DNA from 3 places in the Desertihabitans brevis genome. Region 3 is predicted to be linked to each of the others. Evidence: predicted binding sites of a transcription regulator. Region 3 holds the regulator's gene; each other region holds the start of a gene.

The links. Region 3 encodes LexA, which represses DNA repair genes until DNA is damaged. Its sites were predicted from a motif close to TCGAACANNTGTTCGA; they were not measured.
Region 1: the regulator LexA is predicted to act here: its motif matches at 1,658-1,673, upstream of ruvC (crossover junction endodeoxyribonuclease RuvC).
Region 2: the regulator LexA is predicted to act here: its motif matches at 4,303-4,318, upstream of DT076_RS15810 (HNH endonuclease signature motif containing protein).

Annotation. Positions count from the first base shown of each region.
Region 1 covers NZ_QOUI01000001.1:293,464-299,739, forward strand. The annotation lists gene DT076_RS01285 (GNAT family N-acetyltransferase) at 1-790, shown strand, start outside; gene DT076_RS01290 (YebC/PmpR family DNA-binding transcriptional regulator) at 828-1,589, shown strand; gene ruvC (crossover junction endodeoxyribonuclease RuvC) at 1,700-2,242, shown strand; gene ruvA (Holliday junction branch migration protein RuvA) at 2,239-2,853, shown strand; gene ruvB (Holliday junction branch migration DNA helicase RuvB) at 2,864-3,904, shown strand; gene yajC (preprotein translocase subunit YajC) at 4,067-4,531, shown strand; gene secD (protein translocase subunit SecD) at 4,574-6,187, shown strand; gene secF (protein translocase subunit SecF) at 6,187-6,276, shown strand, end outside.
Region 2 covers NZ_QOUI01000011.1:22,153-28,428, reverse strand. The annotation lists gene DT076_RS15820 (pyridoxal phosphate-dependent decarboxylase family protein) at 1-1,070, opposite strand, end outside; gene DT076_RS15815 (DUF3500 domain-containing protein) at 1,162-2,130, shown strand; gene DT076_RS15810 (HNH endonuclease signature motif containing protein) at 2,668-4,269, opposite strand; gene DT076_RS15805 (dihydrolipoamide acetyltransferase family protein) at 4,620-6,074, opposite strand; gene DT076_RS15800 (alpha-ketoacid dehydrogenase subunit beta) at 6,099-6,276, opposite strand, start outside.
Region 3 covers NZ_QOUI01000001.1:616,450-622,725, forward strand. The annotation lists gene nrdR (transcriptional regulator NrdR) at 56-529, opposite strand; gene DT076_RS02895 (hypothetical protein) at 670-978, opposite strand; gene lexA (transcriptional repressor LexA) at 1,269-2,087, shown strand; gene DT076_RS02905 (hypothetical protein) at 2,127-2,885, shown strand; gene DT076_RS02910 (ATP-dependent DNA helicase) at 2,902-4,914, opposite strand; gene DT076_RS02915 (glycoside hydrolase domain-containing protein) at 5,170-6,276, shown strand, end outside.

The sequences.
Region 1 (6,276 bases), 320 kb from region 3:
GACCGACCGGGGCACGGTGGTCGCGCTCGGCTGGAACCTCGTGAGCACCGACGAGGAGCGGCGCCAGGTCTTCCTCTCCGGCGGGGTCCATCCCAGCTGGCGCCAGCTCGGCATCGGCCGGCACCTGCTGTGCTGGCAGCTCGCCCAGGCCCGCCAGCGCCTGCGCCTGGACGGCGACCGCGCGGTGGTGGTGGCCCACTGCGACGAGAAGGCCACCACCCGCCGCGACCTGTTCCAGCGGGTGGGGCTGCGGCCGGTGCGCCGCCACGTCGACCTGTACCGCCCCCTCAGCGACGACGTCCCCGAGCCGCAGCTGCCTCCGGGAGTCGAGCTGGAGCCCCTGCACCCGGAGCGGTCGGAGGACGTCCGGGTGGCCCACAACGACGCCTTCTCCGACATCTCGCGGGCCCGGCCCGTCTCCGCGGAGGAGTGGGCGGCCTCGATGACCCGCGCCGCCCTGCGTCCGGAGTGGTCCTGGACGGCGGTGGACACCGCGACCGGCGAGGTGGTCGGCTACGCGATCAGCTCGGCCAACATCGAGGAGTGGGAGGCCCAGGGCTTCAGCCAGGGCTGGACCGGCCGGCTCGGCGTCCGACCGCGGTACCGCGGCCGGGGCATCGCCCGGGCCCTGCTGCTGCAGTCGATGCGCTCCTTCGCCGCGGCGGGTCTGCAGGCGGCCGGCCTCGGCGTCGACACCGACCGCATCGAGGGGCCGCTCTGCCTCTACCACCAGCTGGGCTACACGGTGGCCGACAGCGTGATCCGCCACGAGGCCGGTCCCGCCGCCTGAACGCCGGGTCCGCCGGACCCCTGTAACCTTGGCTGCCATGAGCGGGCATTCCAAGTGGGCGACGACCAAGCACAAGAAGGCCGTCATCGACGCCAAGCGCGGCAAGCTGTTCGCCAAGCTGATCAAGAACGTCGAGGTGGCGGCACGGCTCGGCGGCGGTGACCCCGCGGGCAACCCCACGCTGTACGACGCGATCCAGAAGGCGAAGAAGAGCTCGGTCCCCAACGACAACATCGACCGCGCCGTCAAGCGCGGCTCCGGTGCCGAGGGCGGCGGGGCCGACTACGAGACGCTGTTCTACGAGGCCTACGGCCCGGCCGGCATCGCGCTGCTGATCGAGTGCCTGACCGACAACCGCAACCGCTCCGCCTCCGAGGTGCGGGTCGCGGTCACCCGCAACGGCGGCACCATGGCCGACGTCGGCTCCACCGCGCGGATGTTCCAGCGCAAGGGCGTCGTCGTGGTGAGCAAGGAGCAGGGCGACCGCACGCTGACCGAGGACGACCTGCTCGAAGCCACCCTGGAGGCCGGCCCCGAGGACGTCACCGACCTCGGCGAGGTGTTCGAGATCGTCTCCGAGCCGACCGACCTGGTGGCCGTCCGCACCGCGGTGCAGGACGCCGGCCTGGACTACGAGTCCGCCGAGGTCTCCTTCGTGCCGGACTACACCCAGGAGATGGACGCCGAGGTGGCCGAGAAGCTCGGCCGGATCGTCGACGCGCTGGAGGACTCCGACGACGTCCAGAACGTCTACACCAACGCCGACGCCTCCGAGGACGTCCTCGCGACGCTGGCCTGAGCGGCTGCCGGCACCGTCCGACACACCACGGTCGACGTCCGGGCCCGCGCGCGGATCGACGCTAGGCTCCGAACGTCTGTTCGAACGGTGAGGGAGTGCGTGTGCGGGTGCTGGGGATCGACCCGGGTCTGACGCGGTGCGGGCTCGGTGTGGTCGAGGGCGCTCCGGGACGTCCGCCCGCGCTGGTCGACGTGGGGGTCGCCCGGACGCCGTCCGAGCTCGACACCGCCCGGCGGCTGGTCCAGCTCGAGACCGCGGTGGAGGAGTGGGTGCAGCGGCACCGGCCCGAGGTGGTCGCGGTCGAGCGGGTCTTCGCCCAGCACAACGTGCACACCGTGATGGGCACCGCGCAGGCCGCCGGGGTGGCGATGCTCGTGGCCGCCCGGCACGGGATCCCCGTCGTGCTGCACACGCCGAGCGAGGTCAAGGCCGCGGTCACCGGCTCGGGACGGGCCGACAAGAGCCAGGTCGGGCTGATGGTGGCCCGGATCCTGCGGCTGGACGAGCCGCCGAAGCCCGCTGACGCCGCCGACGCGGTCGCGCTGGCGATCGCGCACGTCTGGCGCGGCGCCGCGATCAACCGCTACGCCGAGGCGGTGGCCGCCCACCGCACGTCGCGGCCCCGCACCCCGACCTCGAGGAGGGCCTCGTGATCGCCTCGCTGAGCGGCACCGTGACCGCGCTCGGCGCCACCTCCGTGGTGGTCGACGTCAACGGCTTCGGGGCCCTGGTGCACTGCAGCCCGCGGACCATCAGCGGTCTGCGGCTGGAGCAGCCGGCCACGCTCCAGACCAGCCTGGTCGTCCGCGAGGACTCGCTCACCCTGTACGGCTTCGCCGACACCGACGAGCGGGACTGCTTCGAGCTGCTGCTCACCGCCTCCGGGGTGGGCCCGCGGATCGCCCAGGCCGCGTGCGCCGTGCTCAGCCCGTCCGAGCTGCGCGCGGCCATCGCGGGTGAGGACCTGGTCACGCTGACCAAGGTCCCCGGCATCGGCAAGAAGGGTGCGGAGCGGATCTGCATCGAGCTGCGGGACAAGGTCAACACCCTGGCGCTGACCACCCAGCCCCCGGCCGCCTCCTCCGCGCCGGCCGTCTCGTCGGCCTGGCGCGAGCAGGTCTCGCAGGGCCTGCAGGGGCTCGGCTGGTCGGCCCGGGACGCCGAGGCGGCCTGCGACCGGGTCGCCGACCTCGCCGGGACCACCCCCCAGCCGTCGGTGTCGGAGCTGATGCGCGCGGCCCTGCGCAGCCTGGCCAAGACGTGAGCGGGACGACGTGAGCGAGGAACGGTCCCGACCGGTGGACCCCCAGGCCGACGACGCCGAGCGGGCCGCCGAGTCCGCGCTGCGGCCGTCCACGCTGGGCGAGTTCCAGGGCCAGCCGCGGGTGTCGGAGCAGCTCGGGCTGGTGCTGGCCGCCGCCCGCAACCGGGGCGCGGTGGCCGACCACGTGCTGCTCTCCGGCCCGCCGGGGCTGGGCAAGACCACGCTGGCCATGATCATCGCCGCGGAGATGTCGGCGCCGCTGCGGATCTCCAGCGGACCGGCCATCCAGCACGCCGGTGACCTGGCCGCGATCCTGTCCGGGCTGGGCGAGGGTGAGGTGCTCTTCCTCGACGAGATCCACCGGATGTCGCGCCCGGCCGAGGAGATGCTCTACCTGGCGATGGAGGACTTCCGGGTCGACGTGGTCGTCGGCAAGGGTCCGGGCGCGACCGCCATCCCGATCGACATCCCGCACTTCACCCTGGTGGGGGCGACCACCCGGGCGGGACTGCTGCCCGGACCGCTGCGCGACCGGTTCGGCTTCACCGCCCAGCTCGACTTCTACGACGACACCGCGCTGCGCCGGATCCTCATGCGCTCAGCCACCCAGCTCGGCGTCCGGCTCAGCACCGAGGCGGCCGCCGAGATCGCCCGCCGATCCCGCGGCACCCCGCGGATCACCAACCGGCTGCTGCGCCGCGTCCGTGACTACGCCCAGGTCAAGGCCGACGGCACCGTCTCCCTCGCTCTGGCCCGCGACGCCCTCGACCTGTTCGAGGTCGACGACCGCGGCCTGGACCGGCTCGACCGCGGGGTGCTGGAGGCGGTCTGCGCGCGCTTCGGCGGCGGCCCGGTGGGGCTGTCCACCCTCGCCATCTCGGTGGGGGAGGAGACCGACACCGTCGAGGAGGTGGCCGAACCCTTCCTGGTCCGGCAGGGCTTCCTCATGCGCACCCCACGCGGACGGGTGGCCACCCCGGCGGCCTGGCGCCATCTCGGGCTCACCGCCCCGGTGGGGGCCCCGGGCTCGGGCGACGACCTGTTCTCCTGAGGCGGCTCGCCCGGCCCGGCGCAGTCGCCGAATCCGCGCCGACCGGGCTAGACTCCGGCGGTCAGCGCCCTGCGGCGACAGCTCGGACGCACCCTGCCCCCCGTGGTGGCAGGGGGTGCCCGCCGCAGGGGAGGACGACCACGAGCCTTGATCGCAGGAGTCATGGATCTTCTACTGCCCGTCTTGCTGCTCGCCCTGGTGGCGATGCTCGGCTACCAGACCTACCGTCAGTCCAAGCGGATGAAGCAGCAGCGGGAGGCCGTCTCCTCCCTCGCGCCCGGCACCCGGGTGATGCTCTCCAACGGCTTCGTCGCCACCGTCGTCAGCGTGGCCGACACCACCCTGGACGTGGAGCTGGCTCCCGGCGTCGTGGCCACCGTGGTGAAGCAGGCCTACGGCCGGACCCTGACCGAGGAGACCGAGGAGACCGCGACCCCGCTCGAGACCGAGGACGAGTCGCCGCTCGTCGGCGCCCCTGACGTCGCCGACCCGGCCGACACCGAGCCCCCGACCCACCGCGTGGTCCGCGACGACGCCGGCCGGCCCTCCGACGAGGCGAGCGCCCCGGGCGCCACGCCCGGCACCCGGGCCGACCCGGCCGACGACCCGCGGCGCACCGACTCCTGACCACCCCCGCCCCACCGGGGGCGACAACCCGAGGACGACGACGTGGCCAGTAGACACCCACGCCCGGCGCGCACGCTGATCGTGCTCGCCGTGGTGATCGCGGGGCTGTACGGCATGATGGCCGCCTTCCAGATCTGGACCCCCAAGCTGGGGCTCGACCTGCGCGGCGGCACCACCATCACCCTGACCGCCTCCAACACCACCGGGCAGGGCTCGGTCGACGAGAACAGCCTGGAGCAGGCCCGCAACATCATCGAGCAGCGCGTCAACGGGCTCGGTGTCGGTGAGGGCGAGGTGACCACCGCCGGGGGCAACCAGATCATCGTCTCGGTGCCCAACGTCCAGCAGGACGAGCTGGTCCGGCTGGTCGGGCGCACCGCGGTGCTGTCGTTCCGCAAGGTCTACGACGTGCAGCCGGCGCAGGCCGAGCAGCCGTCGGGTCTGCCGACCGCCCCGCCCGCCCCGCCCCAGCTCGGTGAGCCGGTGCCGGTCGAGCAGCGGATGGACTGGCAGCCCACCCCCGAGATCCAGAGCGAGTTCGCCGGCTTCACCTGCGGGCAGGACTTCCCCGAGGAGGAGGCCCAGCCGCTGATCGCCTGCGACCAGTCCGGCACCCAGAAGCTGCTGCTCGGCCCGGCCCTGATCAACGGCGACCAGCTCTCCGACGCCTCCGCCGGCGTCCCGCAGAACCGCTTCGAGTGGGTGGTCAACCTCGAGTTCGATAACGAGGGCGCCACCCGGTTCGAGGAGGTCACCGGTCAGCTGGCCACCCAGGCCGACCCGCAGAACCGCTTCGCCATCGTCATCGACGGGGTGTCGATCTCCGCGCCGTCGGTCGACACCGCCATCCCCGGCGGGCAGGCCGAGATCAGCGGCGGGTTCACCCAGCAGACCGCCACCGAGCTGGCCAACGTGCTGCGCTACGGCGCCCTGCCGCTGGCCTTCGAGGTGTCCTCGGTCGACAACGTCTCGGCCACCCTGGGCGGTGAGCAGCTGGAGGCCGGCATCATCGCCGGCATCATCGGCATGGTCCTCGTGGTCGCGTTCTGCGTCGCGGCCTACCGGGGTCTCGGCATCGTCGTCGTCAGCTCGCTGGTGGTGGCCGCCGCCCTCACCTGGGCCGCGCTGGCCCTGCTCGGCGAGGCCGTCGGCATGGCGCTCAACCTGCCGGGCATCGCCGGTGCGATCGTCGCCATCGGCATGACCGCGGACAGCTTCGTCATCTACTTCGAACGGATCCGTGACGAGCTGCGCAGCGGCCGCAGCCTGCGCTCGGCGGTCGAGGTGGGCTGGCACGACTCCAAGCGGACGATCCTCATCGCCGACGCCGTCCAGCTGCTCTCGGCGGTCGTGCTGTTCGCGCTGGCGGTCGGCTCGGTCCGCGGCTTCGCGTTCACCCTCGGGCTGACCACGCTGATCGACATCGTCGTGGTGTTCTGGTTCACCAAGCCGCTGATGACGCTGCTGGCGCGCACGCGGTTCTTCAGCAGCGGCGCCCGCTGGTCCGGGCTGGAGCCCGAGCACACCGGGGCCCGGCCCGTGCGGCGGCGTCCGCTGACCCCGGCCAAGGCCCTGGCCCAGTCGATCGCCTCCTCGCCGCGGGCGCGGCAGGGGATCGCCGGCCCACGGACGGCCCGACAGGCAGGAGAGGCCTGATGCGTGAGTTCATCCGACGCCTGAACACCGGCGAGCTCAGCTACGGGTTCGTCCCGCGCTGGCGCCGCTGGTTCATCATCAGCGCCGTC
Region 2 (6,276 bases), on a different contig from region 3:
TAGTCGACCACGGCGCCGGACTCGCTGGCCGGGTTGCGCAGGTACTCCGGCAGCACCGACAGGGCGCCGATGAGGGCGGCGCGGTCGCGGACCCAGGAGGTGGAGCAGTCGAAGGTGGTGAGCAGCCACTTGTGCGGGTTGGTGACGTAGGAGTCGGCGTGCTCGGCGACCCCGGTGTTGACGTCGGCGTGCTCGGGGAGCAGGGCGGCGACCCCGGCCCAGGCGGCGTCGACGTGCACCCACAGCCCGTGCTCGCGAGCGACCGCGGCGAGGGCGGGGACGTCGTCGACGGCGCCGGTTCCGGTGGTGCCGAGGGCGGCCTGGAGGAAGAACGGGGTGCGGCCGGCGGCGCGGTCGGCCTCGACGGCGCGGCGCAGGGCGGCGACGTCCATGGCCTGGGTCCAGGGGTCGACGGCGACGAGGTGCAGGGCGTCCTCGCCGAGACCGGCCATCATCGCCGCCTTCTGCAGCGAGGAGTGGGCCTGGGTGGAGCCGTAGAGGACGTAGTCGGTGCCGGCCGTGCCCGCGGTGCGGACGGTGCCGCCGCTGGCCCGGTGCAGGGCGGCGAGGACGGCGGTGAAGGTGGCGGTGGAGGCGGTGTCGGAGATCACGCCGCCGCCGGTGGCCGGCTGGCCGTCGGTGCGCCGGTGGCAGAAGGCCTCACCGAGGCCGAGGGCCCGGGCGAGCTCGTCGAGGACCAGCTGCTCGAGCTCGGTGGCGGCCGGGCTGGTGGCCCAGACCATGCCCTGGACGCCGAGACCGCTGCTGAGCAGGTCGCCGAGGACGGCCGGTGGGGAGGAGTTGGCGGGGAAGTAGGCGAAGAAGCGCGGGTGCTGCCAGTGGGTCAGCCCGGGCAGCAGGTGGGTGTCGAGGTCGGCCAGCACGGCCTCGACCGGCTCGGGCTCGTCCGGGATGGTGACGTCCAGGGCGGCCGCCACCTCGCCCGGCTCGACCTGGGCCAGCACCGGGCGCTCGTCGACGCCCTCCCAGTAGTCGGCGATCCAGTCGACCACCCGGTGGGCGTGCTGGCGGAACTCCTCGGCGCTCCAGTGCGGTGACGGCTCACTCACCCGCCCACGGTAGCCGTCCCCGGACCGGACGGGAGGCGTCAGGCGGGCGCCGCCGCAGGAGGAGGGACGGGGGCGACGTAGTGTCGGGCTCGTGCTGACCACCGTGCAACGGATGCGCGAGGCGGCCCGGCGGCTGTGTGACTCGCTGCACGGCGCCGCCCGGCGCGGCGTCGCGCCGTTCGACGTCGGTGACCGGCGGGAGTGGACCTACCTGCCGGGTCCGCGGCCCGGGGTGGCGCTGGTCGACCTGGACCCGGGCCAGCGGGAGCTGGTGATGGCGCTGCTCGACACCGCGCTCAGCAGCACCGGCTCGCGGACCGCGCGGGAGGTGATGGAGCTGGACGGTGTGCTGCGCGAGCTGGAGCGCGAGCGGGGGGCGTCCAGCTGGCGTGAGCGGCACCCGCTGCACTACTGGGTGCGGGTGCTCGGCGACCCGGAGGCCGACGTCTGGGGCTGGAGCCTGGGCGGGCACCACCTGACGGTGGCCGTGACCGTGGTCGGTGACCGGGTGGCGGCCACCCCGCAGTTCTTCGGTGCCAACCCGGCCGTGGTCCGCGAGGGCCCGCGGGCCGGTTGGCAGGTGCTGCGGGCCGAGGAGCAGGGGGCCCGCGACCTGCTCGGTCTGCTCGACGCCGACCAGCGTCGGGTGGCCGTGGTGGCGGACGAGGCGCCCAGCGACATCGCCACCCGCCACGACCCGGTGGCCGACGCGGCTCTCGTGCCACGCGGGATCGCGATGGGCGACCTGGAGCGGGGACAGCGCGCGGCGCTCGAGCGGCTGGTGCGCTGCTACCTGGACCGGGCCGCCGAGCCGGTCGCGGCCGCCGCCTGGACGTCGGTCGTCGACGGCGGGCTGGCGGAGCTGACCTTCGCCTGGTCGGGCAGCACCGAGGTGGGCCGGCCGCACTACTACGCGCTGCGCGGGTCGAGCTTCCTGGTCGAGTACGACAACACCCAGGACGACGCCAACCACGTGCACACCGTCTGGCGCGACCTGCGCGGCGACTGGGGTGAGGACCTGCTGGCCCAGCACCACGCCTCCGCGACGCACCGCCACTGAGCCCCGCTCCGGCTCCAACCATCCAGCCCCACCGCCCGCGCTGACGCGGCTACTCGTCTGGCCGTCTACTCGTGCAGGCTCACATGACGCAGGACGAGGTCGACCGTGGGTGGATCAAACGGGATCCGCGCCGAGCACGTCACCTGGACACGCAGGTCGCGCCCGCGGGCAGTCGTCGCTGGGCCGTGTCGACCCGGCCCACCGAGGGAGCAGATCACGGTCAAGTCGCACGGGTGTGCGGGTAGCCCTGCCCATGCGGGCGCCGACCTGGGTGGTCGGCGAGCGGTCGGGCTTCAGCGCTCCAGTTCGCGAGCGAGCTGACCGGTCTGCCGTGCCCGGCAGCGAGGAACTTGCCGGCTGTTCACAGCTGCCGCTCATGGCGCCGCAATCGACCTGGGTCCCGCGCACGCCCAGGGCCCCGGCGGCAGCGTAACGCCGACGGGGTGGGCAGGGCCGTGTGCGCGCGTCGCCGGGCGACGCCCGGGTGGTGCGGTTACAGGTGAGACGAGGTCTCGGGGAGGCAGGTACGTCTGGTGCCTAGAACGGCGGGGGTGACTCGTTCGGAGCGTCGGGCGGCCCGGCAGCTCCAACCGGGACTGGTGAACTCAGCTTCCGGCGGCTGGCCGAGTTTGTGGTCGGCCTCTGTCGAGGGCGTCGGCGGGGTGGTCCGGTGTCCGGGGTGAGGTCGGTGGTGCCGCCGTCGGGGTGGCGGCGGTAGCGGTAGCCGTGCGGGCTGGTCCAGTCGTAGCAGCCGGGGCCGGTGCGGGTGTGGCGCCAGCCGGTGAAGGTCTTCAGCCGATGGTGGGTCCGGCACAACGGGGCCAGGTTGTCGCTGCTGGTCGGCCCACCGAAGTCCCAGGGCACGAGGTGGTCGTCCTCGACCGACCAGCGTTCCTCTGCCTCCACCCCGACAGCGTCGTCGCGGCGGGGCAGCGGGTAGGGGTGGGCGGGTCTTGAGCACCAGGGGAACACACAGGTGCGGTCGCGCAGCGCGATCTGCTCACGCATCCGGGCGGTGGGCCGGTACGCGTCGGTAGCCATGGTCGCGTTGAGGTCGATGACCGGTTTCACGCTGACCCGGGCGTCGGGGCGGGCGCACCACTCACGGATCTGCTCAGCGGTCACCGGTGCGCCGGTGTTCTGCACCCGACCCACTGACTCCGTTCCAGCGGGACCCGCATGCCCGGGCTGGACGAAGACGTCGATGGCGGTGGCCGGTTGTCCGGCGCTGTCTGCCCGTCGTGGGCAGTCGGCTCCTGCTCCCTGCACGACTGGTGCGGCCGCGAATCCTCCGCCGAGCGCGGCGGCGGACAGGTGGAGGTAGAGCACCACCCGTTCGGCGGCCTTGCCCGCGACCACACCGCTGTTCGTGGTCTCCTCGGCGGTGAGGAGGTCGAGGGCGGGTTGGCGGCGGGCCAGCTCCCCCACCGCGCGGGCTCGGCGCACGTCCAGGCTGTCGGTGCAGCCGGCGGTGGCGAGCGCTTGTGCCCCGTCTTGGACGGCGGCTTCGAGGGCGAGGGCGTCGGGCAGGTCGAGCGTGCCCCACACCGAGGACAGGGCGTGGTCGCGGCCGCTGCGGTCGTGCTCGATGGTGAAACCGCGCCCCTCCAACGCGTCCTGGCGGCGGCGTTCGGCCTCGGCGGGCATGTGCCGCTGGATCGCAGTCGTCACCAGCCGGTCCAGCTGCGCCACCCCGACCCGGCCCGCCACCGCGCACACCTGGCTGTCGACGAACCCGGCCGCCTCGACGCTCACCATCATGGTCCGCTCGGCCACCGACCGGGCGACCCAGGCGGGCACGGTGTGGTCGTGCACCCGGGCCCACAACCGGGGCAGCCGGTGGCGCAGCTCCAGCGCCTGCCCCACCAGCCGGGCACCGGCGCCGGTCGACATGCCCAGCGCGGCGGCGACCTCGGCGAGGGAGTCGGCGGCGACCTGTGGGGTGCCGGATCCGGCGATCGGGCAGCCGGTCTCCTTGCCCTGGTCGTGCAGGCTCGCCGCCTGGCCGGGCTCGAGGGCGGGGTGGAGGTCGGCCCAGGCGGCGGCCTGGCGCAGCAGGGCTGCTGCGGTCGCTCGCTCGGCCCCTCGCAGATCGCGCACCTGCGCGAGCACCCCGGCCGCGCTCGTCGTCTCCTCCATGGACAGAACGCTACGGACTACCACTGACAGTTTTCGCACACGTGATCGATGACGCTGGTCGACCAAGGGCTTGATGTGCGTTGACCGCACACGTCAAGGATTGACTCCGCCGCCAGTCCGATCCCAGCAGCAGGACCCGCGCAGGGGAAAGCCGGGTCAGCAGGGCCGTCGCCAGCCCTTCGGCAGGCTCAGGGCGCTGTGGTCGGGGCTGCTTGCAGTCGTCGAGGCAGGGCGGTGCGTGCGGTCGTCGCGCCTCGACAGGCTCAGGGCGTTGTGGTCGGGCTCGGACGATCAGTCGGTCCGGGGACGGCAGCGGGTCGCCCAGTGCTGCCGAGGTGACCCGGGACGGCTCAGAGCACCCCGCCCATGGCGGGGTCGGAGAGCATCAGGGCGACGTCGGAGAGGAACTGCGAGCCCTCGGCGCCGTCCACCACCCGGTGGTCGAAGGAGACCGACAGGGTGGTCACCCAGCGCGGCTCGATCCGCTCCTCGGCGCCGGTGCCGACCACCCACGGACGCCGGTTGATGGCGCCGATGCAGAGGATGCCGGACTCGCCCGGGTTGAGGATCGGGGTGCCGCCGTCGACCCCGAAGACGCCCACGTTGGTGATGGTGAAGGTGCCTCCCGCCAGGTCGGCCGGCGGGGTGCGTCCCTCCCGCGCGGTGCGCACCAGCGCGGTCAGCGCGTCGGCCAGCTCGACCAGTCCGAGCCGGTCGGCCGCCCGGATCTTCGGCACCACCAGACCGCGCGGGGTGTCGGCGGCGATGCCGAGGTCGACCTGCCCGGCCCGGACGATCTCCGCACCGTCGGCGGTCTCCTCCCAGCGGGCGTTGAGGTCGGGGTTGCGGCGCAGGGCCCGGCAGACCGCCGACGCCACCAGCACCAGCGGCGTCAGGCGGACCTCGGCCAGGTCGCGGCGCCGCCGCAGCCGGTCCAGCAGCTCCATGGTGGCGGTGACGTCCACCTCGACCCACTCGGTCACGTGCGGGGCGGTGAACGCCGAGCGCACCATCGCCTCGGCGGTCAGCTTACGGACACCCTTCACGGGGATGCGCTCCTCGCTCAGCCCGGTGGGGGAGTCGCCCTTCGACAGGCTCAGGGCGTCGGGGGTGGGGGCGATGGGGGTGGAGGCGGCGGCGCGTTCGACGTCGGCGCGGGTGATGATGCCGCCGTCCCCGGTGCCGGTCACGGTGGCCAGATCGACGCCCAGCTGCTTGGCCAGCAGGCGGGTCGGCGGCTTGGCCAGCACCGGTCCGCGCTCCGACGTCGGCTCGGACGGCCCCCGTCCCGGCGTCGGCAGCGGCTCACCACCGGACCCGGCAGGCTCCGCCCGCAGCGGCGCCACCTCGTCGGCCTTCCGCGACACCTGCGTCGCCGGGTCGAAGGACCCCTGCACCTGCGCCTGCGCGCGGCTGGCCGACTCCTCCGCCGGCACCGCCGCAGCAGCCGCCCGTCGCGGACGCCGGCTGGTGCCGGCCTTCTTCACCCCGTAGCCCACCAGGTTCGGCGCCGCCGCCTCGTCGCCGTCCGCCTGCCCCGACCTGCTCGGAGCCGGGGACGCGGCACCCGACCCGTCGTCCACCGCGATGATCGGCGTGCCGACGTCGACGGTGGCGCCCTCCTCGACCAGCAGCTCGGTCACCGTGCCGGCGAAGGGGCTGGGCAGCTCGACCAGCGACTTGCTGGTCTCCACCTCCACCACCACGTCGTTGACCTTGATCTCGTCCCCGACCGCGACCCGCCAGGTGACGATCTCGGCCTCCACCAGGCCCTCACCGGGGTCGGGCAGGTTGAAGTACTGCATCGTGCTGGTCCTCCTGGGGACGGGTCAGTGCGCGAGCGAACGGTCGACGGCGTCCAGGACGCGGTCGAGGTCGGGCAGGTACTCGTCCTCCACCCGGCTGGGCGGGTACGGCATGTCGTAGCCGGCCACCCGCAGCACCGGGGCCTCGAGGGAGTAGAAGCAGTGCTCGGTGATCCGCGCCGACAGCTCCGCGCCGAGGCCG
Region 3 (6,276 bases):
CGGACCGACGGGTCGGGGCGTTGCTCGACGCGGGGCGCCCCGACCCGTGTCCCGGTCAGGGCCCCTGGACGGGCCCGGCAGCCGTCGGCGCGCCGCGCAGCTCGCTGATCGCGGCCTCGAAGTCGTCGACGGACTCGTACTTCTGGTAGACGCTGGCGAAGCGGAGGTAGGCCACCGGGTCGAGCTCGCGCAGCGGCTGCAGGATGGCCAGGCCGACCTCGTCGGCGGGGACCTCGGGGTTCCCCGCGGCCCGCAGCGTCTCCTCCACGGTCTGGGCCAGCTGGGCCAGCGCGTCCTCGCTGACCGGTCGGCCCTTGCAGGCCTTGCGCACCCCGCTGACGACCTTGTCGCGATTGAACGGCTCGACCACGCCGGAGCGCTTGACCACCATCATCTGCATCCGCTCGACGGTGGTGAACCGACGCCCGCACTCGGGGCACTGGCGACGGCGCCGGATGCTGGTGCCGTCATCGCTCACCCGGGAGTCGAGCACCCGGGAGTCGGTGTTGCGACAGTACGGACAGTGCACGACCACTCCCCCGGGATCGACGGCCTGGATCTACCTGTAGCGGAATCACATCCGTGTGACCACTACATGTAGTGACCTTAGGGCGATCTCGCCCCTAGATCAAGCCCGGACATCCTGCCGGTCGTCACCCCGGCGCAGAGTCAGCCGGTCACCACCAGGAAGCGACCCACCATCGCCACCACCGCGAGCACGAAGGTCGCCAGGGTGAGCGCGGTGACCACGGCCACCCCACGGGCGGTCAGGTGCCAGTCGCTCCCGGTGGCCGTAGCCGGGGCCGGCGCCGACACCCGGCAGGCCCGCGGCGCCCGGGCCGGGGTGCGCAGCTCCGGCGCACCGGCCCCGGTGGGACGGACCCGGCTCTGCGGACGCACCCGGCGCCGGCGGACCGGCGGGGCGACCCGCAGCGCGGACTCCGTCAGCGGACCGGCGGTCACGATGGTGGTGCTCATGCTGCCTCCTCGGTGCGTCGAACCCATGTTCGATACCCCTGTCTACTCGATTCGAACGTGTGTGCCAACGACCTCGCCCGGCGTGTTCGAACACGTGTTCGCAGGCCCACCGGTCGGTCCGTCGGCCGACGTCGAGAACTCCACCAGGAGGCACTGACAGTTCTCGCGCGACGACGTCCCGAGCCCGGCTCTTGGCCCTGCCGGGCGCCGTCGGGACGACCGCGCAGCGCGACGCGCCGAGGTCGAACAGGTGTTTGATTGGTGCGCGCAGGAGCCGTAGCGTCTGCTCCATGGTCCGCAGCACCGATGAGCCGCCCGTCCCCAGCACCCGCCCCGGCGGACGTCGACGCGGACGTCCCAGCGCCGAGATGGTGGCCGCCCAGCTGGCCGAGTCCGGGGCCACCGTCACGTCCCTGCCCGACGGCCCGGAGGACGTCCACGGCCTCACCCCCCGCCAGCGCCGGATCCTCGAGGTGATCAAGGAGTCGGTGGAGCGCCGCGGCTACCCGCCGAGCATCCGGGAGGTGTGCGACGCGGTCGGTCTGGCCAGCTCCTCCAGCGGCAGCCACCAGCTCAAGGTGCTCGAGGCCAAGGGCTACCTGAGGCGCGACCCGAACCGTCCCCGCGCGATGGAGGTGCTGCTGCCCGGCGGGCCGTCGGTGGGCACCGCACCGGACGAGGCGCCGGTGCTGGCCAACGCCGGGGACGAGACCGGCGTGTCGGACGCCTTCCCCGCCGCCGTGCCGGTGCCGGTGGTCGGGCGGATCGCGGCCGGTGGCCCGATCCTGGCCGAGGAGGTCGTGGAGGACGTCTTCCCGCTGCCCAAGCAGCTGGTCGGCGACGGGACCCTCTTCATGCTCGAGGTGCGCGGTGACTCGATGGTCGACGCCGCCATCTGCGACGGCGACTGGGTGGTCGTCCGGCAGCAGCCCGACGCCCAGAACGGTGACATCGTGGCCGCCCTGATCGGCGAGGAGGCCACGGTCAAGACCTTCAAGCGCACGCCGGGCCAGGTGTGGCTGCTGCCCCACAACCCGGCCTACGAGCCGATCGACGGCAACGAGGCGACCGTGCTCGGCAAGGTCGTCACGGTGCTGCGCCGGGTCTGAGCCGCCCGGGTTGGCCCGGCGAGCGGCTAGCGTCGCCCCGTGCCCAGCCCCGACCAGCTGTCCGCCCACCCGTCCGTCCCGGCGCCGCGATCGCGCTGGGCACGGGTGCTCCGGGTGGTGCTCGTCGTGCTGGCCGTCCTGCTCGCCCTGCCGGTGCTGGCCTACGTGGGCAACGGGGTGGTCGGCTCGGTCCGGCAGGCCCGACTCGCCCGTGAGGTCGCCGCCGAGGTGCGCGACGGCCGAGCGGTCGCCGAGCCGGAGGTGAGGGCGCTGCGCGACCGCCAGCGGGCGGCGGTGGCGGCCGCAGGCGGGCCACCGCCGCGCCACAGCCACCTCGCGCTGGAGTGCCAGCTCGGCACCCGCGACGCGGGCTGGATCGTGCAGGAGCACACCCAGACCTGCTCGGTGCGCAGCATCGACCTCCACCCAGTGGCCGACCGGGCCGCGGCCGACGCCCTGGTGGCCCGGCTGGCCGCGGCCGACTTCGGCGAGCCCACCTCCTCGCCGCTGCCCGACGGCTGCGTCGCGCTGCGGAAGCGGTCGGAGGCGGACCTGCCGGAGGTCGAGACGCTGTGGGTCCCGGCGGCGGCGGTGGCCGACGACCGGTGCTACCAGCTGCGCACCGCCGGCGCCGACGGCACGGCCGGGGAGACCTTCGCGCTGGAGGACCTGGAACCCGGCCAGGACTGGGTGGCGGTGGTCACCACCCGCACGGTGCTCCCGGAGCGCGGGATCGGCTGCAGCCCGTGGTCGGTGCTCTTCTGCACCGCGCCCTGGGACGAGCCGGTGCGGGACTGACCCGGGGTGCGACCGGTCAGGCCTGCTCGCCCCGGGCCTCCTGCAGCCGCCGCAGCGCCTGCACGGCCACCTCGCGGTCGGTGGTCGACCACATCGGCGGCATCGACGAGCGCAGGAAGCTGCCGTAGCGGGCGGTGACCAGCCGCGGGTCGAGGACGGCGACCACCCCGCGGTCGCTGGCCCGGCGGATCAGCCGTCCCGCCCCCTGGGCCATCAGCAGCGCGGCGTGGGTGGCGGCGACCTGCATGAAGCCGTTGCCGCCGCGCTCGGTGACCGCCTGCTGGCGGGCCTGCATCAGCGGGTCGTCGGGGCGCGGGAACGGCAGCTTGTCGATGATCACCAGCTCACACGTGTCGCCGGGCACGTCGATGCCCTGCCACAGCGACACGGTGCCGAACAGGCTGGTGGCCGGCTCCTCGACGAAGCGACGGGTGAGCTCGGGCAGGTTCGCCTCGCCCTGGCAGAGGACGGTGTGGTCCTTGAGCTGGCGCCGGACGTGGTCGGCGGCCACCTCGGCCGAGCGCTGGGAGGCGAACAGCCCCAGCGTGCGTCCGCCGGCCGCCCAGACCAGCTCGGCCACCTCCGCCAGGGTCTCCTCGCTGATCCCGTCCCGCCGCGGCGGTGGCAGGTGGCGGGCCAGGTAGAGGATGCCCTGGCGCCGGTAGTCGAACGGCGAGCCGACGTCGATCCCGCGCCAGCTCAGGGCGTCCTCGGCCGGCTCTCCGGGGTCGGGGTCGTCGGTGCGCTCCCCCGGCCAGAGCCCGACCGAGCCGGCGGTGGCGTCGAAGCTGCCGCCGAGCTGCAGGGTGGCCGAGGTGAGCACGGTGGGGTGCTGGCTGAGCACGTGGCTGCGCATCAGCCCGGCCACGCTGAGCGGCGCCACCCGGAGCTCGCGGCCGGCGCGCTCGCGGTCGACCACCCAGACCACGTCGGCCTCGGCCAGCGCGGCCATCCGCTCGGCGAGGTCGAACACCTCCTGGGCGACCGCGGCGGCCTGCCGCTTCTCCGGCTCGTCGGTGGCCTGCGACGCGCCCTGGCCGCCCTTGCCCAGCACCGAGACCACCCGACGGGCCACGTCGCGGACCCGGCGGCAGGCGTCGACGCAGCCGTGCCCGGGATCGGTGATCCGTTCCGGCACCGCCGCGTCGAGGGCGATCCGCAGGGTGTCGGCGCTGTCGAGGAACTCCCCGCCCAGGTCGTCGTCCAGCCAGGTCAGGCACCGCTTGGCCACCCGCTCCACCTGCGCCGGGCTGAGCTCGCCGGAGGCCGCCCCGGTGACCCGGGCCACCAGCTCGTGGGCCTCGTCGATGACCACCGCGGAGTACTCGGGGATGGCGGTGCCGCCGTGCATGGCGTCGATCGCCAGCAGGGCGTGGTTGGTGACCACCAGGTCGGCCTCCCGCGCCCGCTCCCGCGACTTCTCCACGAAGCAGACCTCGCCCCACGGGCAGCGTGCGGCTCCCAGGCACTCCCGGACCGGCACCGACACCTGCGCCCAGGCCCGCGGGCTGTGGCTCGGCGCGTCGTCGCGGTCGGCCAGGCCGCCCTGCTCGGCCTGCTGCTCGGCCCACTCCCGCAGCGCCACCACCTGGGCGCCGACGGCCGAGCCGCCCGAGCCCGTGCCGCCGGTGACCGGGACGGTCTCCGCCCCGGTGGGCCCGCTGCCGGACGGCGCGTCCTGGACCATCGCCATCAGGTCGGAGCCGGTGACCAGCGCCTCCTGCTCGTCGACGACGCCGTCGCGCACCCGCAGCAGGCAGGCGTGGTTGGAGCGTCCCTTGAGGACGGCGTGGCGGGGCCGGCGTCCGGTGACCTGCTCCACCGCGTCCAGGGCGGCCGGGATGTCCTTGTGCGCGAGCTGGGTCTGCAGGGCCAGCGTGGCGGTGGCGATGACCACCCGCTCCTCGGGGTGCTCGGTGAGGTGGGCCAGCACCGGCGCGAGGTAGCCCAGCGACTTACCGGTGCCGGTACCGGCCTGCACGAGCAGGTGCTGGCCGGTGCGCAGGGTCGAGGCGATGGCGTCGGCCATCTGCTGCTGGCCGGGACGCGCGGTGCCGCCGATGCCCCCGACCGCGGCCTGCAGCACGTCGCGGTGACCGGCGGACGTCGTGGAGGTGGGAGGCACCCGTTCACCGTATCCGGCCCAGCCAGGCACGGGCGGGTTCTCCACAGCGTGCCGCCGGGACGCGGGACGTCACCGGGTGGACCTCCGGCGGACACACCGCTGCAACGTGGCCGACCTAGCGTCGAGGACGACGACCGACCACGGCGGGAGGAGGCGAGGGTGCACGACGCCGTCGACCCGTTCATCGGCACGGAGGCGACCCGGCTGCCGCCGCCGGAGGGCCTGGCTGCCACCTGGTGGTGGCCCAAGCCGCAGATCGGCAACACCCACCCCGGTGCCACCCACCCCTTCGGGATGGTCTCGGTGTGCCCCTACTCCGGCGCCTACCCCACCGGCTACGGCCGCTACGACTTCAACACCGAGGGCGTCCCGCGCACCGTCCACGACGAGGTCGTGGCCAGCGGGTTCACCCACTTCCAGCAGTCCGGGACCGGCGCCATCCGCAAGTACTACAACTACTTCCGGGTGACCCCCATGCTCGAGCCGCTGGACGCCCTGGGCACCACCTGGCCGGTCCGCGACGAGGTGGCCCGCCCCGGGTACTGGGCCGGCACCCTGGGCTCGGGCATCCGCTGCGAGCTGACCGTCGGTCCGAAGTCGGCGGTGCACCGCTACGTCTTCCCGGCCTCGGAGCGCGCGCGGGTCGTGGTCGACGCCTCGATCGGCGGGCTGGCCCTGCCGCACAGCCGGACCGTCCCGCTCCGCGCCCACCTGGCGATGCTGGCCCCCGGTGTGGCCGAGGGCGAGATCACCGTCGAGGGCGTCCCGCTGGCCACCCACGTGCAGGTGCACGCCCCGGGCTGGCGGCAGCTGCTGTGGTACGACCGGCGGCTGATGCCCGGTGGCACCCGGCTCGACCTGGACGGGATCCGGCCGACCACGTTGCGCCCCTTCGGGATGGTGTGGAGCGGGCCCAGCCGGTCCGACCAGGTGGTCGAGGTGAGGATGGGCTGGTCGCTGCGCGGCTGCGAGCAGGCCCGGGCCAACCACGACGCCGACCTCGGCCGGCGGGTGACCGCGTTCGGCTGGCGCCGCCGGGCCACCGAGGACGCCTGGCGCAGCCACCTCGGGCGGGTGCAGGTGGAGCCGGTCAGCGCGGAGCAGGAGACGGTGCTGGCCACCGCTCTCTACCACTCGCTGGTCAAACCCTGCTTCGCCCCCGACGAGGCGCCGGGCTGGACCGGGGACGGGCCGTGGGTCTTCGACGTCTGCACGATGTGGGACATCTACCGCACCCAGCTGCCGCTGCTGACCCTGCTGTTCCCC